DNA from 4 places in the Lysinibacillus sp. UBA5990 genome. Region 4 is predicted to be linked to each of the others. Evidence: riboswitches for the same ligand, from Rfam matches in the RefSeq annotation. Region 4 holds a riboswitch; each other region holds the start of a gene.
What was found. Region 4 has a riboswitch for thiamine pyrophosphate ahead of B3D94_RS20100 (ABC transporter substrate-binding protein). Riboswitches for the same ligand answer to the same signal wherever they lie in the genome.
Positions count from the first base shown of each region.

Region 1: linked by a shared signal. The riboswitch ahead of thiT (energy-coupled thiamine transporter ThiT) and the one ahead of B3D94_RS20100 (ABC transporter substrate-binding protein) in region 4 are both predicted to bind thiamine pyrophosphate.
Region 2: linked by a shared signal. The riboswitch ahead of thiC (phosphomethylpyrimidine synthase ThiC) and the one ahead of B3D94_RS20100 (ABC transporter substrate-binding protein) in region 4 are both predicted to bind thiamine pyrophosphate.
Region 3: linked by a shared signal. The riboswitch ahead of thiW (energy coupling factor transporter S component ThiW) and the one ahead of B3D94_RS20100 (ABC transporter substrate-binding protein) in region 4 are both predicted to bind thiamine pyrophosphate.

Region 1 is NZ_DJAY01000012.1:48,838-56,768, forward strand. It holds gene B3D94_RS11570 (polyphosphate kinase 2 family protein) at 1-744, opposite strand, end outside; gene B3D94_RS11575 (hypothetical protein) at 945-1,658, shown strand; gene map (type I methionyl aminopeptidase) at 1,686-2,441, opposite strand; gene thiT (energy-coupled thiamine transporter ThiT) at 2,604-3,164, opposite strand; TPP riboswitch at 3,299-3,406, opposite strand; gene B3D94_RS11590 (DUF4870 domain-containing protein) at 3,533-3,856, shown strand; gene B3D94_RS11595 (hypothetical protein) at 3,909-4,034, shown strand; gene B3D94_RS11600 (SbcC/MukB-like Walker B domain-containing protein) at 4,075-7,155, opposite strand; gene B3D94_RS11605 (exonuclease SbcCD subunit D) at 7,152-7,931, opposite strand, start outside.
Region 2 is NZ_DJAY01000002.1:114,774-122,704, reverse strand. It holds gene hutH (histidine ammonia-lyase) at 1-966, opposite strand, end outside; gene B3D94_RS01325 (helix-turn-helix domain-containing protein) at 1,243-2,697, shown strand; gene B3D94_RS01320 (catalase) at 3,005-4,510, shown strand; gene thiC (phosphomethylpyrimidine synthase ThiC) at 4,719-6,497, opposite strand; TPP riboswitch at 6,639-6,753, opposite strand; gene B3D94_RS01310 (AEC family transporter) at 6,826-7,755, opposite strand.
Region 3 is NZ_DJAY01000001.1:88,287-96,217, reverse strand. It holds gene B3D94_RS00405 (ABC transporter permease) at 1-592, shown strand, start outside; gene B3D94_RS00400 (ABC transporter substrate-binding protein) at 589-1,662, shown strand; gene B3D94_RS00395 (MFS transporter) at 2,012-3,208, shown strand; TPP riboswitch at 3,268-3,375, shown strand; gene thiW (energy coupling factor transporter S component ThiW) at 3,470-3,973, shown strand; gene B3D94_RS00385 (VWA domain-containing protein) at 4,066-6,663, opposite strand; gene B3D94_RS00380 (vWA domain-containing protein) at 6,647-7,931, opposite strand, start outside.
Region 4 is NZ_DJAY01000015.1:1,511,216-1,519,146, reverse strand. It holds gene parE (DNA topoisomerase IV subunit B) at 8-1,984, shown strand; gene parC (DNA topoisomerase IV subunit A) at 1,981-4,419, shown strand; TPP riboswitch at 4,543-4,653, shown strand; gene B3D94_RS20100 (ABC transporter substrate-binding protein) at 4,809-5,804, shown strand; gene B3D94_RS20095 (thiamine-binding protein) at 5,806-6,099, shown strand; gene B3D94_RS20090 (ABC transporter permease) at 6,096-6,869, shown strand; gene B3D94_RS20085 (ABC transporter ATP-binding protein) at 6,844-7,593, shown strand; gene B3D94_RS20080 (TatD family hydrolase) at 7,583-7,931, shown strand, end outside.

The DNA of each region.
Region 1 (7,931 bases), on a different contig from region 4:
TAATACATTTGTTAAATGAAGCCCACGTTTCAGCGCCTCGCGTTCAATATGTGCAAGCGTTTCTTGTAGCACCTGCACACGCGCATATTTTTTATCGTTTCCAGCTACTAAAACCCACGGAGCATTTTTCTTATCGGTCTTTTCAAACATTTCATTGGCAGCCTCAATATATTGCGGTGACTTTTCTCGATTACGCCAATCTTCGTCTGTTAACTTCCAAGATTTATATGGATTTTGTTCTCGTTCCTTAAAACGCTTTAATTGCTCTTCATCTGAAACATGTAGCCAAAACTTAATAATTATGTAGTCTCCCGCTGTTAAAATCTTTTCAAAGTTATTAATCTCCTCATAAGCACGAGACCATTCGTCCTTCGTCGCGAATCCTTCAATTCGTTCTACTAATACACGACCATACCATGAACGATCGAAAACAGCGATCTGCCCGTGCTGAGGTAGCTTTCTCCAGAACCGCTGTAAATAGTTATAGCGTAATTCATGTGGCTGTGGAGCTGAAATTGGATGGACGACATAGCCACGTGGATCGACACGTTCAATTAAACGTTTTATCGCTCCTCCTTTACCAGCCGCATCCATACCTTCAAACACTAAAATTAAACCTATTTTATTTTTTAATAAAAATTGTTGGGCATTTAACATTTCATATTGGAGTACTTTTAATTTCTTTTTATACATCTTTTTATCTAGTTCAATAGATAGGTCTAAATTTTTTATGTTTTGCGTCATAAAGCTTCACTCCTTTAATCTGGATATATTCTTATTGTACTAAAGAAATAAATGGATGCCTATTGAGATGGTAAATTGTAGATAGAATTAGCAAAACAACACGATACATTGATGGAAATTTCCGTTATAATAAATTGAGTGACGGTACTATACTTATTTGTCTTTTCCCTATACAATCTAACTCGAAGGGAGAGGAAAGCATGCCTCGATTTTTATTGATGACAATTTCTTATATTGTCTCACTCATCCTAACCTTTTCATCCTTTTTCACAAAACTTAACGGTCAATCTTTTTTAGAAATTTCTAATCGTTTTTCGGTGGTATTTGCACCTGTTGATGGAAGTCATGTAATTTGGATTGTCATTTATTTATTCACCGGTTATTGGTTAGTGATGAACATCAAAAAGACATCTATGAAACAGTCTGCGCTCTTTAGTTGCATAAATATTTTACAAGCATTAACGATTTACGTATGGCATCATGAATTATTTATTGTTTCTCTCGGCATTACCTTACTCTTAGTCTTGTATTTATTTATGTTGTACAATACGTATCCACTTCATGACAAATCACTGTCTGGCCGTATTCCTTTCGCCATTTATTTTGCATGGATGACATTTATTTTTATCACAAATATTAGCTTTACGTTAACAGCTTATGGTTGGAACGGTTTTGGTCTAAGTACTCCTCTTTGGGCAGTTATTTTACTGACATTAGGTGGAGCCATTGCGCTACATATCCGCTTTCATCACTTTGATATCATGTATCCAAGTGTTTTTATATGGGCTTATATAGGAATCGCTTTACATAATGGTTTTGATGAGCTACTCGTAACAACAGCTGCGTTATTTTTATGTGGTGTACTCTTAGTTGGTATTTTATTCATTAAAAAAAATCCTGCCTACCAAAAGTAATTTGGTGTGCAGGATTTTTTTGTAATCCTATTCTTCGTCTAATGAAGTAAGGATAATTGGTTTTTCTTTTGTAACAATTACTGAATGTTCAATTTGAGCAACAAGAGACTTATCAGGTGTAATGAATGTCCAACCATCACCAGCTTCTACAATATGCTCTGCTTTTGCTGAGATAAATGGCTCAACTGCAAGAACCATACCCTCTTTCATAATCGTAGAGTCCCATGCATCATAATAATTTAAAATGTGATTTGGCTCATCATGTAAAGAACGACCTAAACCATGGCCTGTTAAATTCATAATAACTGTTAAGCCATTAGCATTCGCTTCTCGCTCTACAGCTTTACCGATTTGATTTAATTTAGAGCCAGCCTTTACCTTTGTCATAGCACGGTCAAAAGCATCTTTAGCAACACGACATAGTTTTTCTTTGTCTTCATAGCCATCACCAACTACAAATGAAATACCCGTGTCGGCAAAGTAGCCATCTAAAGAGCCTGAAACATCGATATTGACGATATCTCCCTCCTGAATAACACGTTTACCTGGGATACCATGCGCTACTTCCTCGTTGACACTAATACAAGTATATCCTGGGAAGTCATATTCTCCTTTTGGTCCTGAAATGGCACCTGCCTCAGCAAACATTCGGCCAGCAATTTCATCTAGTTCAAGTGTTGTGACACCTGGTTTTGTAGCAGCCTTCATCGCTTCACGAATCTCTGCACAAATGCGTCCAATTTTTTTAAAAGCTTCAATTTCTTCTTGCGTTTTTACAATCATGTATAACGTCCCTTTCATCTAATATCTACTCTTTAATATAACATAACTTTTTACGCGTATAACGCTAAACGCTTTAAATATTGTATGCCTGCCTCCTTGGCAAAGTGCTATTCTCTTGTGACTGCATAAAAAAACCCCTTCACCAATATGAAGGGGATGGCATTATGCTTTACGATGCATTAGTTGTGGAGCGGCTGTGAATAATAACGCTCCCACAATGGCTGTTAATACTGTTGCGGGCAGCATATAGGTACCATTATAAATAATCGAGTAGATCCACGCATTTTGATCGCCGGCATACTCTGCAAAAAATACCGCTCCAGCAGTAGTATGCGCTGCATATCGCAAGAAGCCTGCAAACACCGTACCTACAATAATATAAAGCGCCATTTTTGTTTTGTTTAGTTGGCTTGCTGCTTCAAGTAAAGGTCTGCGTACAATGGCTGCTAACCCTACAACTGTGAAAGCAACGCCGTAATCTAATAAACCTTGAAGCCAGTGTACAATATAAGCTCCAAACATGGTTTGCATAACGCCTACAAGTAAGCCTGTTGTTAGGCCAGCTACTAAGCCCCAACGAAATGCAATTAACATAATTGGTACCATGACAAGACTAACAGAGCCACCTTGTGCCCATACTTTAAAGGAGACCTGATCGAGCACAAGGCCAATCGCAGCAAATATTGCAATCTCCACTAGCATTAATAGTCTTTTTTTGTCCATACATATTCTCTCCTTTGTTCCGATGTAGGATACAAGAGCAGGAATAGAAATGCGCTGATTTGATTCTCTCTGACATCTTTTTATTCTTAAGAATGAAAAAACGATGTCAGGACAGAGCCTCACATCGTACAAGTGTCGGTTTCTATCCACATCCCTACGCAAGTGTTAGCTTACAGGTTCAAAGAGTCAAGGCATTACGTGCCCAGTCTCAGCTGACATCATCAGCTCCCCTTGTGGTCGTTACATCTGAATTTAATTTGAACACTTTCATTGTACGCAAAGCACGGAATGATTACAACCTCTTCCATACTTAATTTTTGAAACTTTACTGTTTTCCATGCGTAAATATTAAAAAAGGAGGTACAACTATGGAGAACCAAAAAATTTTATCTGCCTTTAGTTATCTCAGTATTTTCTTTGCTCCTTTCATCGTACCATTAATTGTTTACTTCGTTACGAAAGATGCTGACATCAAAAGACATTCTATTCGAGCACTAGTGTCTCATCTAATTCCTTTTGTATTTGGTATCTTATTTTTCATTGTCTTTGTCTTTTCTACATTTAGTTTAGACCCCACTTCAAGTAATAGTACAGTAATGATCATTTGGTTCATTTCGTTCGCCATTTACGGAATTGTTTCGCTCGGAATCGTAATATGGAATATTATTCAGGCTGTTAGAGTTATCCGCTAATGTTTCATTTTTAAAATAAACAGGTAGAAGTAATTAAAAAGGAGCTGTGTTTTTGATGAAAGTATCAAAAGTAGTGAAAACCGCTGTTAAATTAGCGCCTATTGTTATACCGATCGTAAAAAAAGTGATGGCAGCAAAAAAAGGGACAACTTCTACAGTCAGTTCTCGAAAAAAATAAAAGGAAGGCGTATTTCCTTAAGCCGGAAATACACCTTCCTTTATTTTATTTCAAAATATGTTTGACTATATCCATTCAATGTTTTTTCGACATGTAAAACGGCTGGCATCGCTGATTTTAATTCAGGCACATGAGAGATGACACCAATCATTCGTCCAGAATCTTGTAAATCGATTAATGTATCTATTGCTTTATTTAATGATTCTTCATCGAGCGAGCCAAAACCCTCATCAATAAACATTGTTTCAATATAAATATTACCTTGGAAGCTTTGAATAACATCTGCCATTCCCAAGGCAAGGCTTAATGATGCATTGAACTTTTCACCACCGGATAATGTTTTGACATCTCGTAATTGATCTGTGTAAGCGTCATATACATCAAGCCCAAGTCCACTTTGTTTGGCATGCTTTTCAAGCCTGTCCGAACGTCTAAGCTCAAATTGGCCATTAGATAAATGATAAAGACGAATATTGGCTGCCTCTGTAATTTGATCTAAATAATTAATTTGAATATATCGTTCAAAGGAAAGCTTTTTCGAATTTTGCCCATTTAATAAGCCATACAGCTCCTTCACGCGCCCTGCCTCACTCTCAAGTAAACGAAGCTCTCTCTCTGTTTCTTCTACTTTGTTGATAAAGCTTTGACATGATTTCGCAAATCCATCTATTTGTTGAAGTTGTTTAAAAGCATCCTCATAGGCGATTCGGAGACTTTCTAAGGTTGCCTCCATCAGGGCTAAATCTTGCTCCTCTTTTCCTTGAAGATGTTTTTCTCCTTCTGAAATTTGAATTTGTAACGTATGAACATGTAACGTGTAGTCACTGCATGCCTTCCTAAGTTCTTCTAATTGAGCGGCACTTCTTTTCGCAGTTGCATAGTCTTCATAGTTCACAAAGCCTGCTTCCTGCATGCTTATTGAAAACTGCTCACGCTTGTCATTCATTTTGAGCTTTAATTCTTCAAAATTCTGTTTGGCGATTTCCACAGCTAGTTTAGCATTACTGGCAGCTTCCTTCGCGGCATGTAAATCATGCTGGCTTTCCTGCCATAATTTTTGTAAATCCATTTTCTGTTTACTAACATCGGTAAGTGTTTGTTTTAATTGTTGTAAGGTTGGAATAGTTGTTGGCATTTGCTTATGCTGTTCTTCTACAATTGCCTGCAGTCTTGTCCAGCTCTTCATCTGCTCAGTTAAATATTCCTCAAGTTTGACTTGTTTATGTTGCAAATGCTCTATTGCTAAACGCTGTTCCTTCTGGTTGATCCTTGTTTGAGCTAGCTGTTGATTGATAATCTTTAAGCTAGTAATCTCTTGTTCCATTTTTTCTAAGGAAGCTATTATTTGTGCTTGATCCTGTTGCTTCATCGCGTATGCTTCTAATTGTGTCAGTGCCTCTTGCTGAAGTTGTTGTGCGGATGTTAAAAACGCCTCTTTTTCCAAATACAAACGCTCGTCTGAAGAAGCTTTTCTCCTTAACGTTTCCACCTGAGCAAGCTCAACAATTTCCAATTGCTCACTATGTGTTTGTTGATGAGTCGTACTCCCACAAACCGGACAAGGTTGCCCTTCTTTAAGCTGTTGAGCTAAAATGCTTGCTTGGCTTGTCAGCCAGCGTAGCTCTAATTGTTGAAGCTCCTGTCTACTGTCCTGAAAATGAGCTTTAGTAGCGATAACATCCTGTTTCGCTATCTCTACCGTTTTTGTATATTTCTCCACCTGCATGAGCAAAGCTACTTGCTCCCGCAGTTTTGGTAGTTGCTCTAAATAACCTTCATATGGTTCCAATTGTTTTTCAAATTGCTCAATTGATTGTAAAAGCTCCTCTAATTGCGCGCTTTCTTTATCGATTAGCGCTAGGTTATCCGCTGCCCCTTGTTTAGCCGTTTCAACATATTGCTCAGCAATTTGCAGTTGCTGTACATTGCTGTCATAAGCCTCGAACTTAGGAAGCAATGCTTGGAGCTGCATTTCCTGCTGCAAAAGCTGTTGACGTTCTGACTCTTTTGCCTCTTCTGCTTCATATTTTTCTTGGGCTCTTTGTAAAAGCTCCTTGGTTTGTAGTTGACTACTGTTGGCTTGTTGATAGGCTTGTTCTTTTAAATTTTGTTCGGCTCGTAAATCCAAACATTGTTGTTCAAGTAGTAGTAAACGCTCAGCTTGTTCTGCTAAAGCTATCTCCCGTTCCTTTGCACGGTAATTGTCTTGCTCCTTTAACAGTAGTTCTAGTCGTTCTTGACGTTTGGACTGCTCCTCAAATTGTTCATTAAGCGTTTTAGCTAAACGGTAAAACTCCTGTTCTTTTTGATGATGATTATAGGCTTCCTCATACTGGCGCTGTTCATCTTCAAAACATTTTCTATAATAGCTCAGCTCCTCTTCCAGTGCTTGCTTTAGCTGAAACATATTTTCCGTATTATTAGCAATTTGTTTGAACAAAGGAGATGAACGATATGGAAGAGCACCAACAATTTGACCAAGTAGATGTTCTTTTAATTGCTTGGCACGTTCAAGATCACTTTCTGCCTCTTTTCGTTTCGCATCAAGCAGTTTTGTCATAACACCAAAGCGATCTGTTTTGAAGATTTTTCGTAATATGACCTCTTTGTTTGTAGAATCCGACGTTAATAATTTGCGGAATTCTCCTTGAGGTAGCATCACAATTTGGCTAAATTGATCCTTTGTCAGACCTATAATATCCTGAATCTTTTTATCGACTTCAAGTGTTTGCTGCTTTTCGACAATGTTATAATCGAGCTTTCCCTCTTTTACTTCCGCTAACTCCACTTTTTTACCAGTAGCTGTTTTATTTTTTTCCTTTATATGTCCAGGCTGACGTAAAATCTGATAGACCCTTCCATGCATTTCAAAAATAAGTTCTACTGCTGTATACACATCATCATCAGCAAAACCACTTCGTAGTAAAGCCGTATCCTGGCGATCCTCACCACTCCCTGCCCCATAAAGTGCATAACAAATGGCATCAAAAATCGTCGTTTTCCCTGCACCAGTTTTGCCAGAGATGGCGAACAAACGATGTTCCCCTAACTGTTCAAAATCAATTATTTCTGTATTTTTATAAGGACCGAATGCCGTAATCGTTAACTTTAATGGCTTCATTTTACTGTTTCTCGCTCCTTATCTAATAATTCCTGTAACATCTCCGTAAACAGACGCTCGGTATCTTCATCTGGTTGAACCCCAATTATATCTGTAAAGAAAGAGCGGAATAGATCGATATCTTCTAGCTTTTCAGCTTCTACTACTTGAAGTTCACTTGGTTTCTCTTGTCGTATAATCTTACGTTCAACATGCATGGCATGAGGAAAAACGGTACGAATACGTTCCATTGGTGAAGATACGGACGTAGCATCCGTCAATCTAACAAATACATAATCATCACTTGGTTGAAGCATTAGTAGCTCCTCCAACTGCCCTTCCACTACACGCAAATCTCGTCTTGGCACGAACTTTCTTTTAGTTACAGTACTATTTCCGTGCTCATCAAGATCGACGATTAAAAAGCCCTTTTCATGTAGATACTCAGACAATGAGTATTTTAATGGTGAACCAGCATAGCGAATTGTTTCATTTAAGACAAAATGTGCCTTATGTAAATGTCCGAGTGCTGTATAATGAAATGGTTTAAATAAAGCAGCATTCACACAATCTGAACCCCCAATAGAAAGCGGACGCTCTGAGTCACTAGTATTGGCTTCTTCCTCACCGTATTTGGTCACAAAGGCATGTCCAACAAATATATTGCGTTTACTTGTATCCATACCTGCTGTGATATGTTCAATAATTTTCTGCATCGCATCATGGTGAGAACGAATGGCATCCTCTTCAAAAATACTGCGAATAGTAGCAGGCTCTGCAAATGGTACAAGATGAAA
Region 2 (7,931 bases), on a different contig from region 4:
GACTTCACCGTTTTCTAAAACAATCGGATTATCAGTCGTGGCATTCATTTCCGTTTGTACTCGGTTCTCCGCGTAAAAGAAAGACTGCCAGGAAGCACCGTGCACTTGTGGGATACAACGCAGTGAATATGCATCCTGCATACGAATTTCTCCTTGTTTTGTCACTCGCTTACTTCCCTCAAGCCACTTACGGATACGACCACCAACAAGCTCTAACTCTGGATGTGGTCTTACCGCTAAAAGGGCTGGATCAAACGCAGATGTGATACCTTTCAATGCTTCTAGTGTTAAACTAGCAGCCATATCCGCCGCAAGCCCAATTCGTTCAGCCTCATTAACTGTTAAGACACCGATACCTGTCATAGCCTGTGTACCGTTTACAAGTGCCAGCCCCTCTTTAGCTTGTAGTCGAACAGGTGATAATCCCGCTTGCTGTAACGCCTCACTACCACTCATCATTTCTCCATTAAACTCAGCCTTACCTTCTCCCACTAGGACTAAAGCTAGATGTGATAACGGCGCTAAATCTCCACTTGCTCCAACCGAGCCTTGTGACGGGACAATTGGATGTACGCCTTTATTAATAAAATCTAATAAAAGCTGTACAGTTTCCTCACGAATACCTGAAAATCCACGAGCTAAGGCATTTGCACGTAAAACCATCATGGCACGTACAACATCAGTTGGAAACGGCTGGCCCACACCTGTTGCATCTGATCGTAATAAATTCAGTTGCAATAGCTCAATATCTTCTTCCTCGATTTTTATATTGCTTAGTTTGCCAAAACCTGTATTTACACCATAAATAGTTTGCCCCTCTGCTAAACGCTTTTCGATTCGTTCCCTACTTAAACGAATACGTTCTATACTGTCTGCAGCAAGTGCAACCGTTGCATGCCCTTTAACGATTTCCTCAATTTGTTGTCTTGTTAATGTATTGCCATCAAGCTCGATGATCGACTTCACATGACATCCCCCTATTCCCTTTATGGCTTATGTAAAATTCATTTAACGTAATCACTAAAACATCCGCATTCAACTACGTTTAAGCGTTTTCATTGTAAATGAGTTTCCTGCTGAATGATGCTCAATTACTCTATTTCCATTGTACTAACTACTTTTTTCAGAATATAGAGAATTTTAAAAGAGAAAACATGATTTTTTTCATATTCCTATGTTATTTTTAATAATATAATCGTATTTTTATATGAAACTAGAATATTTTAAGCGAGGTTAGATGTTATGAAGCTGTTATTAATCGATCGAGACTCCACTGAACTAGCAGGCATTAAGTGGTTTTTACACACCTATTTTCCAGGCGATGTTCTTATTGACATGTGCACTACTATTTCAGAGGTACCTCAATGCATCCGTCAATTAGAACCGGATGCCATATTGTTAAATATCGATTTGGTCCCTAATAATCGCTTAGCTTCTCTTTATCGAGATCTACAAAAACATTCAGGTGCTATTTTAGCCGTAACAACAGAACCCTTATTTAAAAACGCATTGAAAGCCATTGATTTACAGGTAACTCATCTGTTCGTAAAGCCCATTGATTTAGAAGTATTAAAGCAAAAACTGACAGGCATTTCCTTGCGCTCACCACAAATTACAGATTTTGCGCAGGAGGCTACAAATGAATCATTTTATAATCATTTATTTTTAGATACGAAATCAGACTCTATCGAAACTGGCATTCACTTTACAATAATTGAGCCTGAGCACACCGAGACCTATAACAAGCTTTACAATTGGCTTCAACAAACACCTATCCACTTCCATATGAAAACCTATCCTTTATCGAATAGAATCGTCTGCCTTTTTCAAACGCCAGACATAAAAATGGTAGAAAAGGATGTACGTACTCTTATGAAGGAATGGCGTTTGTTTAGTAATAGTTCTTTAAATATCGGGATATATGATGGACCCGCTACAAGCATTAAAAATATGTACACATTAACAAAGCGTGCACTTCACCAAAGTTTTTATGAAGGATTCGGGCATATTTTTTACGCAAGTAAACAATTTGAAATACAACCCTTAGATCCATTACTAACACCAGAGGAACAACAATTATTAATCAGTAGCCTGGAGGAGGGTAATCTAGAAGCCGTAAAAACATTTTTATATCGACTTTCTAATGAGGGCATCTATTACGAGCAGGATGATCTACGCATCCATCTAACAAGTGTCTTAGCACAAATTCGGCGTTTTATGTTGAAATATAAACTACACGAAAAAGCAGTCATTGAACAAAACTACCGCCAGCTATTTCATTTAATTATTGAGCATCCTATTTTTTATACGATTCTCAATGGCATTATTTCTTTCACTCAGAGATTAATAGAGCTAGCCCGTGAAGCCCGCATGGAAAAAAGAGCCGATTATGTTGAGCTCGCTTTAGAAATTATTGATCAGCAATTTAAAGATAGTTCCTTGTCTCTTCCCTTTGTCGCTCGTAAGCTTGGCATCAGCCCCAATTATTTAAGTACGATTTTTTCAAAGAAACAAGGCTTGCCATTTAAGCGCTATATACAGCAATTTAGAATTCAAAACGCCATTAAGATGCTACTAGAAACAGATTTTGCAATTAGTGAAATTGCTCATTTAAACGGTTTTGATGATCCGAATTATTTTATTAAAATATTTAAACAACAAATCGGTATGACCCCTCATCGATACCGAAAAAATTAATAAAGAACCTTGCAAATAATTTTCAATTAGTTATTTTCATTTTCAATAAGGGTTTGTACTATGATGTTAAATCTTATACTTCTTTTCATTTACAGTATAAATACTGTTTATATCTAGTTTATTTAACAACAAATTTATGGCGAGGATTAAGCATAAATAGGCTCTCCGATGCATATATTTATATTTTATATCTTACTATAAAAATTCTTTAACGATAATTATTATAATGTACTAGCAATTCTATTTTATATTTGTTATAGTTATAGACGAAGAGTTTGACTTACATTATTTTCAGGAGGTAACTAATATGACAAACGCAAATGATCGTAGCCGTCGTTTTACAACAGCAGGTGGTGCTCCAGTAGTAAGTAACCATGACTCTATGTCAGCAGGTCCACGCGGCCCTCTATTACTTCAAGATGTATGGCTAGTTGAAAAATTAGCAAACTTCAATCGTGAAGTAATCCCTGAACGTCGTATGCACGCGAAAGGTTCAGGTGCATTTGGTACTTTTACTGTAACGCACGATATAACTCAATATACAAAAGCTAATATCTTCTCAGAAGTGGGCAAGAAAACTGAAATGTTCGCACGATTCTCCACAGTTGCTGGTGAGCGTGGTGCAGCAGATGCTGAGCGCGATATCCGTGGCTTTGCACTTAAGTTTTATACTGAAGAAGGCAACTGGGATCTAGTAGGAAACAATACACCAGTATTTTTCTTCCGTGATCCACTACACTTTACAGATTTAAACCACGTGGTCAAACGTGATCCACGTACAAATATGAAAAACGCTAATTCCAACTGGGATTTTTGGACATTATTACCAGAAGCGCTTCACCAAGTGACAATTGTAATGTCTGACCGTGGTATTCCAACTGGTTACCGTAATATGCACGGATTTGGTTCTCACACATATAGCTTTATCAATGCTGATAATGAGCGTGTTTGGGTTAAATTCCACTTCCGTACAGAACAAGGCATTAAAAATTTCACAGGTGATGAAGCAACTGAGGTAATCGGTCAAGACCGTGAATCTTCACAACGTGATTTATATGAAGCCATTGAAAAGGGCGATTTCCCTAAATGGAAAATGTATATTCAGGTTATGACAGAGGAGCAAGCTCGTGAGCTACCATACAACCCATTCGATTTAACAAAAGTATGGTATAAAAAAGATTTCCCATTAATTCCTGTAGGTGAGTTTGAGTTAAATAAAAACCCGGACAACTACTTTGCAGAAGTGGAACAAGCTGCATTTGCACCATCTAACATCGTTCCTGGTATTAGCTTCTCACCAGATAAAATGTTACAAGGTCGTATCTTTGCCTATGCGGATGCACAACGCTACCGTTTAGGTGTAAACCACTATATGCTTCCTGTTAACGCACCAAAATGTCCATTCCGTACTTTCCACCGTGATGGCGCTATGCGTTTTGACGGCAACCTTGGTTCAACACTAGGCTATGAACCAAATAGCTATGGTGAATGGGAGCATAATTTAGACCACAAAGAGCCTGAGTTACGCATTGATGGTCATGCAGGAATTCATGATTTCCGTGAAGACGATAATAATTACTTCGAGCAACCAGGTAAACTTTTCCGCCTAATGACTGCGGAAGAACAACAACGTCTATTTGAAAATACGGCTAATGATATGGCTTCTGTTGAAGAATTCATCAAACGTCGTCACATCCTTCACTGCTATTTAGCTGATCCAGCATATGGTGAAGGTGTCGCAAAAGCAATGGGTCTTTCATTAGAAGGTATGGATCTTACAAACCCATATGTAAAACAACCAACAAACGTTTAATATTCCACTTATTATTGATATCCAAATCCAACTTTTACTCCATGTGAATGTATAATTCACATGGAGCTTTTTAGTATTCGTCTAGTTTCAACCGCTCACTTCTATTTGCAAAAGCATAAATTACTTTTATTCATCTCCCCTGTTTAATTGTGGAACCAACATAAAAAAGGCTCGTGTCTAGTAAATCAACACAAGCCTTGTACTATTATTATTGATAGATTTGACTACCTGCCTTTTTAAACTCCGCTGACTTTTCCCTCATACCTTCATGGATGGCCTCTGTTGTATTTAAATCCTTTTCCTTAGCATAATTACGAATATCCTGAGAAATTCTCATGCTACAAAATTTAGGACCGCACATTGAACAAAAATGTGCTGTTTTTGCCCCCTCTGCTGGTAATGTTTCATCGTGATATTCTACTGCACGTTCTGGATCAAGAGAAAGGTTAAATTGATCACGCCAGCGGAACTCGAAACGCGCTTTTGACAGTGCATCATCTCGTTGTTGTGCACCTGGGTGCCCCTTTGCTAAATCTGCAGCATGTGCAGCAATCTTATAAGTAATAACCCCTACTCGAACATCCTCCCGATTAGGTAATCCTAAATGTTCCTTCGGTGTCACATAGCAGAGCATAGCTGTACCAAACCAACCAATCATTGCTGCACCAATAGCAGATGTAATATGGTCGTAACCTGGAGCAATATCTGTTGTCAATGGACCTAAAGTATAGAATGGGGCTTCCTTACAAACCTCTAATTGCTTGTCCATATTCTCTTTAATCAAATGCATTGGAACGTGACCTGGCCCCTCCACCATTACTTGAACATCATGCTTCCATGCAATTTGCGTTAATTCGCCTAATGTTTCCAGCTCCGCAAATTGTGCTTCATCGTTAGCATCCGCGATTGACCCTGGGCGTAAGCCATCTCCTAATGAAAAGGCTACATCATAAGCTTTCATAATTTCACATATTTCCTCAAAATGAGTATAGAGGAAGTTCTCTTGATGATGGTATAAACACCATTGCGCCATAATGGAACCACCCCTAGACACAATGCCTGTTACACGGTTTGCCGTAAGAGGGACATAACGTAAAAGGACACCTGCATGAATAGTGAAATAATCTACCCCTTGCTCCGCTTGTTCAATAAGCGTATCACGGTACACCTCCCATGTTAAATCCTCAGCCACACCATTTACCTTTTCTAATGCCTGATAAATTGGTACTGTCCCAACTGGTACTGCAGCATTTCGAATTATCCATTCTCTCGTTGTATGAATATGTTTGCCAGTTGATAGATCCATAATATTATCAGCACCCCAGCGTGTAGCCCATGTCATTTTTTCCACTTCCTCTGCAATCGAGGATGATACAGCTGAATTCCCAATGTTCGCATTAATCTTCACATGGAAGTTACGACCGATAATCATTGGCTCGGCCTCAGGATGATTAATATTGGCAGGCATAATAGCCCGGCCTGCTGCAATCTCTGAACGTACGAAATCTGGGTCCATATTTTCTCGTATCGCTACAAACTCCATCTCAGGTGTAATAATTCCCCGTCGAGCATAATGAAGCTGCGTGACATTTTTACCCTTTTTTGCACGTAAAGGCTTTCTCACCAATTCCGGGAAGACATTTTCATGGATACGTGGATCATCAGCGCGACTGAAACCATTATCCTCAGGTTTAATTGTACGCCCTCCGTATTCCTCAACATCCCCTCGCTCTTGTATCCAAGCACTTCGTAAAGCAGGTAAGCCCTTTGTAATATCCACGTGGAAGACCGGATCTGTATATGGTCCACTCGTATCATACACCCGAATTGGGGCATTTTCTTCATCCCCAAAGGTACCAGTCGTCGGACTTAATGTAATTTCACGCATTGGTACTAAAATATCAGGACGAGATCCTTCCACATAAACCTTTTTACTTCCTTCAAAGTTAGACATAATCGTAATGTTCTTTGCACTAATTGCTGACATGAGCTACTTCTCTCCCTTAAATGTAGTTTAAACAAGGACCGATTCTAGCTCACCCAGCAAACAAAATAAATAAAGGCCGAATCCAAAAAAATAATTGGATCCGGCCATGAATGTAAAGGGTCTATTGATTGCACGTAATATGCAATAGCTTCTTAACTTTCCCACGCTGGTATGAGCCAGATCAGGTCCAAAGGGTCAAGAAACCTCTATGCGTTTCCCTCTCAGCCTGACTCATCAGACTCCCCTAGTTAATACTATTCAGTTTGATGCTAGTTTAGCAGATATTGCTAAGAGATGGAAGTTATCATTTAAATATTTTTGATTTCTATTAGGTAAACAATACATCAGCAATATAAATTACAATCGTGACCGTTATACAACTCACAATGGTCGAAAATAAAACGGTTTGTGCAGCTGTTGCCGACTCTATATCATATTCTAATGCTAGACTTGAACTGTTGCGGGATGTGGGAAAAGCACTCGCTATAAATAACGATTGTGCCACAACCCCGTCTAAACCGAGCGCATAAATAATGACTAAAGCAACGGCTGGACCGATAATTAATCGCGTCAAGCAGCTGACGAATACTGTTTTATTAAACATCGTTTTAATCTCCAGTTGAGACAATTGGGCGCCTAGCGTAATTAATGCAACGGCAATAAAACCATCTGCTACATGGTCTATAGGTATTTTAATAAACTGCGGAATGCCAATGTCAAAATAATTCATGGCCACACCGATTATTAAAGCGTGTATAATAGGCATTTTTATAAAATCCTTTAAAATTGTCATGCCCGATTTAGTAGAGGAAATTAAATTATATAAACCATACGTATACGTTGTCATGTTTTGGAAGATAACGAGTATAACCTGGATGGCTACACCAATAGGTTGAGTGGCAAAAATCATTTGAGCTACCGGAATACCATAGTTGCCAGAGTTAATGAGTACTACACTATTTTTAAAAACAGCTGCCTCAGTTTTGGCGAGTCCAAGCCCTTTCGCTAAAAAGTGACTGAGTAACATTTGACTACCAATAAAAAGCACAACAAACAATCCAACTTCTCCCAGAACAGACAGTTTTATACTCGTCTCATATAAATTAATAAATACAGCGGCAGGCATAAAACAATATGTAATAAGCTGTGATAATGCTTTTAAGTTAAAGCGAAATTTCTTTTGCAGAATAGCACCTAGTACAAGTAATACTAAAATAGGTGCGACAATTTGAAAGAAAATCATTCCAAGATACACCATATTGAAGTCCCCCTCCCTTTTGATTGTAGTGTCGATAATGTACTAGGTCAATGCTACTTACTTTCATAATTAAAACCGTTGATTTCCACTACTGGAGGGGTGCGCCTTGTTCCAATGATGAAAAGATAAAAAATCACATCAATAAACGAGGAGAACAATGTACAGAATATAAGAAT
Region 3 (7,931 bases), on a different contig from region 4:
ACTTTCAGCTCTAATTTCTACTATTATTGGAACGTTAGGAGCAATCGGTATTGTAACAGTCAAGGATTCAAAAATGCGTAATACATTATTGTCCTTAAACAATGTTTTAATTGTCAGTCCAGATGTCATCATTGGTGCAAGCTTTTTAATCTTATTTACATTGGTGGGCATTAAATTAGGCTTTGCTTCAGTATTATTAGCACACGTAGCGTTTAGTGTACCAATTGTAGTGTTAATGGTTTTACCTAAATTGTTAGAAATGAATAAATCACTAATTGATGCAGCATTAGATTTAGGTGCAACCAAAAAGGATGTTATGTTGCGTGTCATTTTACCGTATATTCAGCCAGGTATTTTTGCAGGTTTCTTCCTAGCTCTTACGTATTCATTAGATGATTTTGCTGTGACATTTTTCGTAACCGGCAATGGCTTCAGTACATTATCGGTAGAAATCTACTCGATGGCTCGCGCGGGAATATCTCTAACAGTTAACGCTATTTCTGGTTTAGTATTCTTTGTAACAGTTATCGTTGTGATTGGCTATTACTTCATTACAAGTCGCACAAGCAAAAGAACGGAGGGACAACAATGAAGTCATTAATTCAAGCGACCATCGCTATACTTGTTGTTTCTGCCCTTTTATTTTATGCTGCTGATGCCTTAAGTGCTGGCGGAGGTAAAAGTGGAAAAGATACTTTAACCATCTTTAACTGGGGAGAATATATTGATCCTGATCTATTGAAAGAGTTTGAAAAAGAAACAGGTATTCATGTCATTTACGAAACATTCGACTCCAATGAAGCTATGATGACTAAAATACAGCAAGGTGGTACAGCGTACGATATTGCTGTCCCTTCTGAGTATATGATTGAAAAAATGAAGGAAGATAATTTATTGATTCCTTTAGACAAAGCGAAAATCCCGAATTTTAAAAATATAGATCCATACTTTTTAGATTTACCATTCGATGATAACAATCAATATTCAGTTCCTTACTTCTGGGGAACAGTAGGAATTGTTTATAATCCAAAGCTAGTTGGGAACTTAGATTTCTCCTCTTGGGACGATTTATGGGACCCTTCATTAAAAAGAAAAGTATTTTTAGTAGACGGTGCTCGTGAAGTGATTGGAATGGGTTTAAATAGTCTTGGACACTCCTTGAATTCATTGGATAACGATGAACTGCGTGAAGCAACTGACAAGTTGATCACACTTGCGCCTAACATAAAAGCGATCATTGGGGATGAAATTACGCCATTAATGATCAATAATGAAGCAACAGTGGCTCTCACTTGGTCTGGTCAGGCAGCGGACATGATGTCTGAAAATGAAGAATTGGACTTTGCTGTTCCTGAAGAAGGCTCCAATTTATGGTTTGATAATATGGTTATTCCAAAAACATCGAAAAATATTGAAGGTGCACATGCCTTTATCAATTTTATGCTAAGCGCTGAATCTGGTGCTCAAAATGCCGATTATGTTGGCTATTCGACGCCTAATATCGCTGCCATGGACTTAATGGACCCAGAAGTAGTTTCTGATGAACGCTATTACCCTTCTGAAGAGCAACGTGATACATTAGAGGTCTACAAAAACTTAGGCCCAGATTACTTAGGTAAATATAATGAACTGTTTTTAGAATTTAAAATGAATATTCGATAATTTATAAGAGCGATTTGGTCTAAAACCAATTCGCTCTTTTTATGTAAGCATTCATTTGTATTACTATATTTAAAGAGCATTTCTACTAGTAGCCTTTGGTAACATTATTCACACTTACCCGCGCTATTTCATTTCAATATAGTTGTTTCTAGCAAAAAGCAATTCGTCCTCACTCTACACCCCTAACTATTCTTTTTTATTACACAATGATCTGAAGCCTCCCAAGAAAAAAGCTTTTCTGAAAAACCATTCTAACGATCGAACCAGTTACAGCAATCTCAACTATTAGCCAGCTATAATTCTTTATGATAGACTGTACTATATTTGATTACATAAAGGGGGTTTTTCGATGACCCAGCAGAAGTCCAATAAGGCGGCTTTGTATATATTAATGTTTAATATGTTTATCGCAATGGGGAGTATTGGAATTATTATTCCTGTAATGCCGGAATACTTAAGAATATTTGGAGCAGCAGGACAAGTTCTAGGTATGCTTATTGCAACGTTCGCCTTGGCACAATTCGTATTTTCTCCAATTGCTGGGAATCTTTCTGACCTGTATGGGCGGAAAAATTTAATTATTTTCGGTCTTATACTAACAGGACTTGCACAAATCGGTTTTGGCCTTTCTACAGATGTTTGGATGCTCTTTTTGGCACGCTTTTTAGGTGGCCTTGGCTCTGCATTTGTTGCACCTCCTATTATGGCTTTTGTAGCAGACGTGACAACTTATGAAGAACGCGGAAAAGGAATGAGTATGTTAGGAGCTGCAATGTCGTTCGGCTTTATGATTGGCCCTGGAATTGGTGGTTTCCTCGCAAAGGTTAGCTTACATTTTCCATTTTTCATGGCGGGAGCTGCCGCCATCTTAGCATCTATTTTATCGTACTTTTTATTACCATCTACAAAGCCAAATACTGCGCAAAATAGACAAAAGCAAGATAATCTGGTGAAACAGATGGCTCGCTCTGTACATATGCCTTATTTTGTTATGTTAATTATTATGATGGTATTCTCATTTGGGATTGCTAACTTCCAAACAACCTTATCCCTATTTGTGACAGAAAAATTTAATTACTCACCTGGCGATATTGCTACCATTCTAGTTGTTGGTGGAGCATTTGGGGTAATTGTACAGATGTTTATCATAACGCCACTCTTTAAACGCTTTGGTGAAATGAAAGTAGTTTTGGTCAATTTATTTATTGCCTCCGTTGCTATTTTCTTAATATTATTTGTTTCAGGTTTTGCACTAATATTAGTTGTAGCAACCATCTTCTCAACGGCAACAACGTTAATTCGTCCAGCTGTTAATACACTCATCTCAAAACTTGCTGAAACAGAGCAAGGGTTTGCAGCCGGCTTGAACAATGCCTATATGAGTCTTGGAAATATGATTGGACCCGCTTTAGCTGGTTTCTTATTTGACTGGAATATGAATAGTCCTTATATATTTGGTGCCATTATCTTATTAGCCTGCTTCTTCCTTGCCCTAATTTGGACATTGAAAAAGGCACCACAACTTATGCATCCAGATTCACACTAATCATCAAAGCTTATTGACTATTGATTCAAGTATGTTACACTTCTAAAAAATAGAAAAATTTTTACCACTAGGGGAGTCTTTTAAAGGCTGAGACGTATATGGTTATATACGGACCCTTCGAACCTGATCTAGTTCATGCTAGCGGAGGGAAGTGGCGCTTCTTGCTATTTTCATTGTATAAGCAAGGCCGCTTCCTGTCGTTTGAAGGAAGCGGCTTTTTTCATTTTCCTAGTGGCTAAAACGAAAAGGAGCGCACCTATCATGTCTATTCGAAAATTAACAATTATGGCTTTATTAGTAGCGATTGCCGTTGCAGGCTCTACGTTCATCTCCATTCCAACTGGGATTGCTCGTGCCTACCCTATACAGCACGCTATTAACGTAATAGGAGCCATTATACTTGGACCCTTACCTACAGTTGTAGTAGCCTTTGTGACGGCTATCATTCGTATCCTTACAGGAACAGGCTCACTGTTAGCCATTCCTGGTAGTATTATTGGTGCATTATGCGCAGGGCTTGCCTATAAATATAGCTGTAAAATGTGGTTAGCCGGTATGGGCGAAGTGATCGGCACTGGTCTTCTCGCATCACTTGTAGCAGTACCCTATGCAAAGATACTTATGGGCACATCCGTAGCGGCCTTATTTTTCATGCCTGCCTTTTTAATATCAAGTTCAATTGGAGCAATCTTAGGTATTGTAGTAGCTAGCAGTTTGCGTAAAACGGTGCTAGTAAAATATTTTAATTCCCGCTCTCTTTATTAAAGAACGTCGTTGATATAACTTAGAGGATTTCTCTCCCTGCATATATACAAAAAGCAGTGCGAAATAATTCACACTGCTTTCATCTAACTAAATTATTGGCGTTTTTTCATACCCTTTAATAATTGTGCTACATTCGTATCTTCTGCTTGTACGGGGGGATTTTCTACAAGTTGCTCCTTTTTCTTCGGCTTCGTTAGGAAATTCCAGCCAAAGCGTCTTATTGTAATATCAATAAAGAATAAGAGCATACCTGCAAGGAGAAGCCATGTCGCAATGTTTTGACGATCCGCCCCTCGCTTTGTAAAGTCACGGAACACTTCTTGTGGTTCTTTTAAAACAGCACCACCAGTTTGTTCGGTTAATTCTTCTATTAATTTATCATTAGCAGGAAGAAGTTCATACTCAGCACTATAGGGAACACTTAATCCTGCCTGATAAATCGTTTCCTTTTCATCAGCGATACGGAAGAAGATTAATCCCGGCTCAGCTTGTACTACAGCTCGCACCTGAGAAGCTGATATAGTTTCAAGCTGTGTGTCTAGCTCTTCACCCGCTTCATTAACCGCAACAATATCTAAAAATGCTGCTTCATTTGTAGGATCTGTAATCATAAATGATCCATCTGATTCTACTCTTACATCATAGGCAACATCATTATAGCTTGGGAGCATTTGTGAAATAAGCGTTTGCCAAAATGTTCCCCAGTCCTGCCATCTTGCCCAGTCGCCTGCCCACTTTCCTGTTGAATCAGAAGTAAACGCAAATGTTTTGCCAAGACCATATTGCCATTGTGCTAACACCGGATCTTCCTTTTCGCTTTCAGCCACGACGGTAGCACCCTGCTTTGCAGTTGTTCCGATATAAGCATTCATTTGTGGGACGCCATTGGCAAATAGCGTATTCCATCCCCCAGCATTATAGAGTATTGGATAGAATGGATTATCCTCAATGTACGTACGGGAAATCATAGCTGTTTCACGAGATAAAATGGAAGGAATAGTTTGCTCATCGATAACATTGTAGAAACGTCCGCTTCCCATCTCACTCAGAGCTTCCAATAAGTTTGCATCGGCATCTTGACCAATAGCCACTGTCGATAAAGTTATTCCGTTATCTTTTCCTTGTTCAATTAAATCTTCATAATTTCCTGGCTGTGATTGTCCATCTGTTAAAAGTATAATATGCTTACGTTGCAGTTTTATATCTGCTAGGTTTTCATATGCTTTTGCAAGTGAACCATAGATTTCTGTCCCGCCTCCTGGTGTAACAGATAAAATGGTATCCACTGCCTCTTCTTTATTGTTCAGAGGACCAGTCTCTATAATTTCCCAAGGCCGATCATCAAATGCTATAAATCCTAATGTATCTTCATCACGTAGCATTTCCACTGAACGTGCTGCTGCTTCCTTCGCAAGCTCTAGCTTGGACCCTGACATACTACCAGAGCGATCTAGTACAATGACAAGTCCTAATGAAGGTAATTGTTCTTTCCCCTTAATTTCCATTTCAACAGGTAATAATGTTTCAATTGGCGTTTTAAAATAACCACCTAAACCAAAGCTATTTTCTCCACCAACCATTGCAAAACCAACACCAAAGTTTTTGACTGCTTGCTCGATCACACTCATTTTCGCCTCACCGACTAAATGTCCTGGCACATTATCGAAAATAATGGCATTATATTGCAAATAACTGGAGAGTTCATTTGGTAAGCTTTCAGGTGATTTTACATCATAGGCTATTGATTGCTGACCAAGTGCCTCCGCTATTGGTGAAGCTGTTTCATAGCCATTCACAATGAGTAAATGTGGTTCGCTTTGTACCATTGTGACACTTGTTAATTTATTGTTTTCGAATATTGCGTCTTGTCCTACTTGAACAACGGCTTCATATTTCACCAGCCCTTCACCAGTCGCTGCATGTTTATAGGTAAACATATTCGTTCCTTCGGCTAGCTCGACTGCCTCACGATGAATCAGTTCATCATTTTCATATAATAATAGCTCGCCCTGTCCAGCTGAAGTTGCATGCACTTCTGTTACCAGTTGTTGTTGCTCACCCACATAGGCAACTTGTGGGGACACAAAGCTTTTTAATGAAACATCATTCACAACAGGCTGACTAAAGGGCACAACATCCACACTAATATTGGAGCCTTTAAACTTCGTGGCGAAATCTAAAGCATTGCCCTTTGTCTCATTGCCGTCTGTTAAGAGCACTAAGCGTGTTGCTTTTTTCGGATCTATAATACCTGTGGCAAGTTGCAGACTTTGTTCTATATTCGTTTGATCAGTAGCCTTTATTTCCGTAAACTTTGGTACTTCCTTTAATGTTTTAGTCATAATGGCTTCTGTTTGTAATGTTGATGAGAAAGAATACAGCCCTGCAAGCTGTTCGTCTTTTTTCGATTGTAAACTTTCCTGTATAAAACGTACCATCTCATCTTCAGTCCCATTCATGGAAGCTGAGCGGTCAACTAGATACACAATTTGTTCTTCTTTTATAGGTAATAAAAGATACGGCCCTGCCAATGCAAAAACTAAACAGCCTACCGCTATCATGCGAATTATAAGTACGATAGCATGACTCTTTTTTAGTCGCTGTCGTTCTCGCCAATAGGTCCAACCAAAATAGATGAGCAATGGAAGTAATAGCAACAATACTAATGGCATATCAATTCGTAAATCCACGACGTCGTTGCACCTCCCACTCTGAAACAAGTAAAACTAAAATAATAAGAATTAGCCAAGGAACAAAAGAAGCTTTCGAAATCTCAGCCTTTCCGTTATCAGAAATATCCCCTAATGTATAGCTTGTTCCTTGTTCAATGACACGTTCTTGTGCCTGTAATTGTACAATAAAGTGTTTTTCTTCATTATTAGAACGCACAAAATAGATGCCTGGTTTTTTTGGCGCAGTTAGCATACCATCCGTAACCAATGATAGAAATTCATCTTCTTGTGAATATACACTCCAGTCTTCCTGCGCTAAAGCTACTACTCTTTGTTCATTTGGTGTGAAAATACCGAGTGAACCACTGGATTCTGATAACTGCTGTTCAGTACTCCATAAGAATAACGGGAAGGATGGATGTAGTGGCCAATCCGTATCAGCAATATCTGCTAAAACGACGATATCACCTTTAGGAGAGCGCTGTATAAACGGCTGTTCTCCAACAGTAGCGATAGTTTGATAATTTGCAAATCCAGGATACAAGGCGCTAACATAAACATCCTTTAGCTCGCTAAAAGCGAATAAAGCATCACTTTTAGTACTTACTATGCCACTTACCTCTACTTTTTCGGCATCATCACGGCCAAATAACACAAGAGGTTTATCCATCTTTTCCAGCAATTCAGCTTGATTAGTGATCACCGTGGCCTCCTGATTGTCTACTACTTGTAAAGGCGGAACTATTTTCACACCAGTACTTACAGATTGAAACCCTTTTTGAATCAATTGATGCATGCCCTGATCAACCACAATTTTTGAAGTAGCTGTTTGTAGTAAGACGGTTTGTTGATTATCTACTGAATAATCATCTTGCGCATCAATAATCGCTGTCATTGATTTTTCTAAAGGTAATTCCTTGAAAGTTTTCGTTATTGCTTCCTTTGGAGGCACAGCGATATTCTCAGCTACCAACTCTTTACCCTTTGCATTTTGTAATGCTAGTGTGACCTTTTGCTCAATGTCTGTATCATTATGAAGCTGCACAAGCGCCATTGTTGCCTGTCCATCTGTTGTTGCAGCAAATCTAGTAATAGCAATATTTGTTAAGTCTTTCGCAGCACCTCTTACTAGCCATTTAACGGAGTCCTTGTTCATAGGTAGTTGTTTTTTATCTAGTGTATCTGTAAATACATAGATTGAAGTCAGTGTATCTCCAACAAATGCTTGAGCCACATCAAGCGCCTTATCCATTTCTGCCGTTTCATAGGTTATTTGTAAGTCTTTA
Region 4 (7,931 bases):
AATTTTGTTGACGAATAAACAGTCACCTAGCGTCTATAATGATGACGCTATACAAGTATTAGAAGGATTAGAAGCGGTGCGTAAACGACCAGGCATGTATATCGGTTCGACAGATGGCCGTGGACTTCATCACCTTGTGTATGAAATCGTTGATAATGCGGTGGATGAAGCATTGGCTGGCTTTGGATCTCATATTATTGTCAAGATTCACAAAGACCAGAGTATTAGCGTACGCGACTTTGGCCGAGGAATGCCAACTGGTATGCATAAGATGGGTAAACCTACTCCTGAAATTATTTTTACCGTCCTACACGCAGGTGGTAAGTTTGGACAAGGTGGTTATAAAACGAGTGGCGGTTTGCACGGTGTAGGTTCTTCTGTCGTGAATGCGCTATCAACATTTTTAGAAGTAACCATCCATCGTGATGGTAAAAAATATCGCCAGCGCTTCGAGCATGGTGGACATCCAGTGACAACACTTGAAGAAATTGGTCAAACAAAGCAGACTGGTACGCTTGTTCATTTCCTACCTGACGAAACGATTTTCTCTGTCACAAAATTTAATTATGATACGTTAGCAGAACGTTTACGTGAGTCGGCTTTTTTATTAAAGGGCTTAAAAATTGAATTAATTGATGAGCGCGAGGAAGGCAAAAATGATGTGTTCTTTTATGAGAACGGCATTGAAGCTTTCGTTGCGTATTTGAATGAAGAGAAAGATGTTCTTCATCCTGTGAAATACGTTGAAGGTATTCAAGATGATATTGAAGTAGAGTTTGCCTTCCAATATAACGATGGCTATTCAGAAACGATTTTGTCGTTTGTGAATAACGTACGTACTCGGGATGGCGGTACACATGAAACAGGTGCAAAAGCAGCCTTGACGCGTGTCTTTAATGAATACGCAAGAAAAATTGGCTTATTAAAGGACAAGGATAAAAATTTGGAAGGAACGGATATTCGAGAGGGCTTAGCTGCTATCGTGTCTGTCCGTATTCCAGAGCACTTATTACAATTTGAAGGACAAACAAAGGGCAAGCTTGGTACAAGTGAGGCTCGTTCAGCAGTAGATAGTGTGGTGTCTGAGCAAATTTTATATGTGCTAGAGGAAAATGCTGAATTGTCAGCGTCTCTTGTGCGTAAAGCGATTCGTGCGCAGCAAGTACGTGAAGCGGCTCGAAAAGCTCGTGAGGATGCGAGAAATGGTAAGAAAAACAAAAAGGGTAGTACGATTCTATCAGGTAAATTAACGCCTGCACAGTCACGTAATGCAGCGAAAAATGAATTATATTTAGTCGAAGGTGATTCAGCTGGTGGTTCTGCAAAACAAGGTCGTGATCGTACATTCCAGGCAATATTACCACTGCGCGGGAAAGTGATTAACACGGAAAAAGCCAAGCTCCAGGATATTATGAAAAACGAAGAAATTTCAACGATTATTCATGCGATTGGTGCAGGTGTTGGTACAGATTTTGCTGTAGAGGATTCAGCTTACAATAAAGTAGTCATAATGACCGATGCCGATACGGATGGCGCTCATATTCAAGTATTGCTATTAACGTTCTTCTACCGTTATATGCGTCCGCTCATCGAGGCTGGTAAAGTCTTTATTGCGTTACCGCCACTTTATAAGGTTTCTAAAGGGACTGGCAAAAAAGAAGTGATTGAATATGCTTGGACGGAAAAAGATTTACAAAAGGCCATCAAACAAGTTGGAAAGGGTTACATATTACAGCGCTATAAAGGTCTTGGTGAGATGAATGCAGACCAGCTTTGGGATACAACAATGAACCCTGACACACGGACATTAATTCGTGTCACAATTGAGGATGGTGCACGTGCAGAGAGACGTGTCACGACGTTAATGGGCGATAAAGTAGAGCCACGTCGTAAATGGATCGAAGCCAATGTAGACTTCGGTATGGAGGATGATGCCAACATTTTAGAAAATGAATTCATCCAACAAGAGGAGGGCCAAGCATGAGTAGTACAGAAATATTTCAAGATTTACCTTTAGAAGAAGTAATGGGTGACCGTTTTGGTCGCTATAGTAAATATATTATTCAAGACCGCGCGTTGCCAGATGCACGTGACGGTCTTAAACCAGTACAGCGCCGTATTTTATATGCAATGTTTACAGAAGGTAATACACATGAAAAACCTTTCCGTAAATCGGCTAAAACAGTCGGTAATGTAATCGGTAATTACCATCCACACGGAGATAGCTCTGTCTATGAGGCGATGGTACGTATGAGTCAGGATTGGAAAGCTCGTCATATGCTTATTGAGATGCATGGGAATAACGGTTCGGTTGATGGAGATCCACCAGCTGCCATGCGTTATACCGAGGCAAGACTATCTGCGATTGCTGGTGAAATGTTACGAGATATCGGGAAGAAAACGGTTGAATTCGTGCCAAACTTCGATGATCAGGATATGGAGCCAACTGTTTTACCAGCACGTTTCCCTAATTTACTAGTAAACGGCTCTACAGGGATATCTGCGGGCTATGCAACCGATATTCCACCTCATGCATTAGATGAAGTGCTGGATGCTGTATTAATGCGCTTAGACAAGCCTACTGCGACAGTGGATGAATTGATGACAGTCATCAAAGGTCCTGATTTCCCAACTGGTGGTATTATTCAAGGTGTGGACGGCATTAAAAAGGCATATGAAACTGGGCGCGGTAAAATTATTGTCCGTGCACAGGCTGTGGTGGAACCTATCAAGGGTGGCAAAGAACAAATCGTTGTTACCGAATTACCATACGATGTGAATAAAGCCAATCTTGTCAAAAAAATTGATGAGCAGCGCGTAGATAAACGCCTTGAAGGAATTGCAGAAATTCGTGATGAATCTGACCGTACAGGGTTACGTGTCGTAATCGAGCTGAAAAAGGATGTTCCTGGACAAGGGATTTTACAGTACTTATTTAAAACAACAGATTTACAAGTAGCTTACAATTTTAATATGATTGCGATTCATAATCGTCGCCCAACGATGATGACATTGCCACTATTGCTGGATGCCTATATTACTCACCAAAAAGAAGTGGTCACAAATCGTTCTATATATGATTTACAAAAGGCAAAGGATCGTTTCCATATTGTGGAGGGCTTAATTAAAGCACTATCTATTTTAGATGAAGTCATTGCTACGATCCGTTCTTCTAACGATAAGAAGGATGCCAAGCTCAATTTACAAGCAAAGTTCGATTTTACCGAGGTACAAGCAGAGGCGATTGTGAGCCTGCAATTATATCGTTTAACGAATACCGATATTACAGAGCTCCGCCAAGAACAGGATGACTTAAATAAATTGATTGCCAAGCTGGAAGGGATTTTACAAAGCGAGGCCAAGCTTGTACGCGTCATTAAACAAGAATTGCTAGATATAAAAAAACGCTTCACTGAGCCACGTCGCTCGAAAATTGAACAAGAGATAGAAGAAATTAAAATTACATTAGATGTCCTTGTTCCAAGTGAAGAGGTTGTGGTGACTGTCACGAAAGATGGCTATATTAAACGTACATCTACACGATCTCATGCCGCTTCTAATGGTCAAGATTTTGCGATGAAGGATTCCGATTACTTATTGTATGAAGCAAACTTAAATACGCAACATCATTTATTGTTATTTACAAATAGAGGGAATTATATTTATCAGCCAGTCCACGAACTGCCTGATATTCGTTGGAAGGACCTTGGTCAGCATATTTCTAGTATTGTGCCAACAAGTGAAGATGAATCGATTATTGCGGTCTATGGCTTTGAAACATTTGAACAGCCAAATACGTATATTTTAACTGCTACGAAAGATGGTCAAATTAAACGTTCACCACTTGCAGATTATGCAGTGACGCGTTACTCGAAGCCGATTAAAACAATGAATGTTAAAGCCGGCGATGCCATGATTTATGCATCGTTTATGACGGATGATGTGGAACTGCTCTTAACAACTGATACGGCGTATGCTATTCGATTCCCTATTGAGGAATTGCCGGTTACTGGTGTGAAAACGGGCGGCGTTAAAGGTATTACGCTAAAAGATGGAGAAGCATTAGTAGGGGTCAATGTTCTACAGCCAGATGAAACACAATATGTCGTTATTGTGACACAACGAGGGGCTGTTAAGAAAATGAATGTCGCAGAGGTAGAAGTAGCAAGTCGTGCCAAACGTGGTCTTAAAGTCCTGACAGAATTAAAAGCAAATCCTCACCGAATTGTCGCTGTTATTCAAGCAACAGACGATGAGCAGGTTGTGATCGAAACTGAAAAAGGCGTCCAAGAGTTTATTGATGTTCAAGCATTGACGCGTGCTGATCGCCATTCTAATGGTTCATTTAAAGTGGATATTGCAACAGATGGAGCCATTTCACATGTCTTAACGGCCAAAAAAGAACAAAAACCAAGCTAAAATTATGCCCAGTCTCTATATAGGAGAGCTGGGCTATTTGTATGAGTGGAACAACTATCCAAAAATAGCATCTTGTCATTTTAGATCAACTATGGGTATAATAATCAACGAAAAGTTCATAGCGAAAGAATGTAGGGGGGCTAGTTATGGCTAGCTGAGATTGTGTCCGATAGACACTGACCCTTTGAACCTGATTTGGCTCGTACCAGCGTAGGGAACATCTATTCAAAAAAGCAAAAGTTTTGGAGATTGATTGCAATACGTCTGGGAGGAATCCTAGGCGTTTTTTTGTTTTCCAAGCAATATCTTACCAACTGTATATTACGCTTTCTTCTGGTGACAACATTCATTCATGAACACTTTCATATTACAAACTGGGAGGAACTAGCATGAAAAAATGGTTATTTATCCTATTAGCTGCGCTATTGACGTTAGTAGGCTGTAGCGACAAGGAGGACAAGCAAACTGCTGATACAAAGAAAAAGGTGTCAGTGGTTCTCGATTGGACACCGAATACGAATCATACAGGATTGTATGTTGCGAAAAAGCTCGGTTATTTTGAAGAACAGGGCTTAGATGTTGATATTATTATGCCAGGAGAGGCAGGAGCCGATCAGCTCGTAGCTTCTGGTAAGGCAGAATTTGGCGTGAGCTATCAGGAGGGCATTACACAGGCTCGTGTTCAGGATGTGCCACTTGTCTCAATAGCGGCCATCATCCAGCATAATACATCTGGATTTGCTTCTGTAGCATCAAAGGGTATTACATCTCCAAAGGACTTTGAAGGAAAAACATATGGTGGTTGGGGAGCGCCACTCGAACAAGCCGTATTACAATCATTAATGCAAAAAGAAAACGCTGATATAAATAAATTAGAGATTGTCAATGCAGGAGATTTAGATTTCTTCACAATGATGAAAAAGGATATCGATTTTGCTTGGATTTATTATGCTTGGACAGGGATTGAGGCAGAGCTTCGTGGGGAAAAGATTAATATGCTGTATTTAACGGACTACAGTGATCAGTTAGATTACTATACACCTGTTTTAGCAACTAATGAAAAAATGATTCAAAACAATCCAGACATCGTCAAAGCTTTTGTTGCGGCTGCATCGAAGGGCTATGAATATGCAATCGAGTATCCGAATGAAGCTGCTGATATTTTACTAGAAGCGGCACCGGACTTAGATAAGGAGTTAGTGCATAAAAGCCAAGAGTGGTTGGCTGATAAATATCAGGACGATGCTAAACAATGGGGAGAGCAAAAGCTTTCAGTGTGGGAAAACTATGCTAAATGGATGTCGAGCAACAAAGTATTAGAAGGCGAGTTTGAGGCAAAACAAGCGTTTACGAATGAGTTTTTACCAAAAAAGGAGGCCAATTAACATGGCAAATTCATTGATCAGTGTCCAAATCATTCCGAAGACAGAGAAGTATGAGGATGTCATTCCTTATGTAGATGCGGCCATTGCAGTTATTGATGCATCAGGTGTGAAATATGAGGTTCATCCCCTTGAAACAACAATGGAAGGTGAGCTTACAACGCTTCTTCAAATCATTGAAAAAATGAATGTTAAGATGGTCGAGCTAGGAGCCATTAATGTCATTACACAAGTAAAAATTTTATATCAACCAAATGGGATTACAATGGCTACTTTAACGGAGAAATATCAGTCATGAAACGGGCATTACAAAAGGGAAGGACGATAATTTTTATCGCCTTCCTCTTATTCATATGGGAGCTTGTTGTGCATATCGCTGATGTTCCTCCTTGGCTCCTTCCAGCACCAAGCATAATTGTAGTAGAAAGCTTTCAATCGTATCAGACATTCCTGCCACATGCTCTGGCTACCGTGCAATTAGCTTTACTAGGACTTGCTATTGGGGTGGGCTGTGGTCTAACCGTGGCAATTGTTTTGCATCGTTTTGCTTTCATTCGGTCATTATTTTATCCGATTCTCATTATGTCGCAAAACATACCCATTCTTGTGTTAGCACCGCTCCTTATTATTTGGTTTGGCTTTGGCTTATTACCAAAGCTCATTATTATTTGTCTAGTGTGCTTTTTCCCTATTGTCATTGCGGCAATGGACGGTTTTCGTCAAACATCACCCGAGTTAAAGCATTACTTTGATATGATTGGTGCTACGAAGGCCCAAACGTTTTGGAAATTAGAATGGCCACATGCCTACCCAGCAATTTTCTCGGGCGTAAAAATTGCTGCTACCTATAGCGTAATGGGGGCAGTCATTGCGGAGTGGCTTGGTGCGAAAAAGGGAGTTGGTGTATACATGACCTTAGCACAATCCTCCTTTCGTACAGATCGAGTGTTTGTCGCAATTTTTGCGATTGTCTTGTTAAGCTTATTGCTGTTTAGTAGTATTCGTTTGCTTGAAAAATTAATGGTAAAGGGGAGAGGTTATCATGCTCAGCATACAAAACATCGATAAGTCCTTTAACAGTCTACATGTTCTTGACCATGTTTCCTTTGATGTCAAGGATGGTGAGTTTGTGGCCATTGTAGGACCATCAGGCAGTGGTAAAAGTACCCTTTTTCAATTAATTGGTGGGGTCTCCCCGGTTGATCAAGGGGAAATTTTATTAAATGGAGAGGATATCCAGCGAAAAAGAGGAGCAATTGGCTATATGCCACAGCAGCCTTGTTTATTGCCTTGGCGTACCATTTTAGAGAATGTAACCATTGTCGAGGAATTGCAGCAAAAGCCTAATGTTGAACGTGCAAAGGGGTGGCTAGAAAAGGTAGGACTTGCTTCCTTTAGTCATGCTTATCCAAACGAGCTATCTGGAGGGATGCAACAACGTGTATCTTTTATCCGTGCCATTGTCAGTGATAAACCTATTTTATGTCTAGATGAACCATTTTCTGCGCTCGATGAATTTACAAGACTGGAAATGCAGGCATGGCTACTGTCCATTTGGGAAGAGTATCGAAAATCCATCTTATTTGTCACGCATAGTATTGAAGAGGCACTCTTTTTAGCAGATCGTATACTTGTTTTATCAAAACGGCCTGCAACGGTGAAAAAAGAAATCATTGTGCCGTTTGAGCGTCCCCGCAAAGAAGAAATTCGTCATTCGGCCACATTCACAGCCTTGAAGCAACAATTATTCATGTATTTACAGGAAGAAAAGGGGGATCTGAATGTTGATTGATGCCCATATTCATTTAGATCAGTATAAGGACGTGGAAATACCTTCTTTATTGGAAGAAGTAGAGGCATTAATTGCGGTGAGTATGCAGCTGTCTTCCTGTCAAAATACGTTGAATTTAGCGAAGGTCTATCCCAAGGTGAAGGCGGCTTTTGGTTTCCATCCTGAGCAGCCTTTACCAAGTGAAATAGAAGAGAAAGCTTTATTTGATTGGATTCGCTCCCATAGTGATGAGATGATAGCAGTCGGTGAGGTCGGTTTACCCTATTTTTTAAGGCAAGAACAAGCTTTGGATGTTCGTCCGTATGAGGCTTTATTGGAACGATTTATCGTATTGGCTA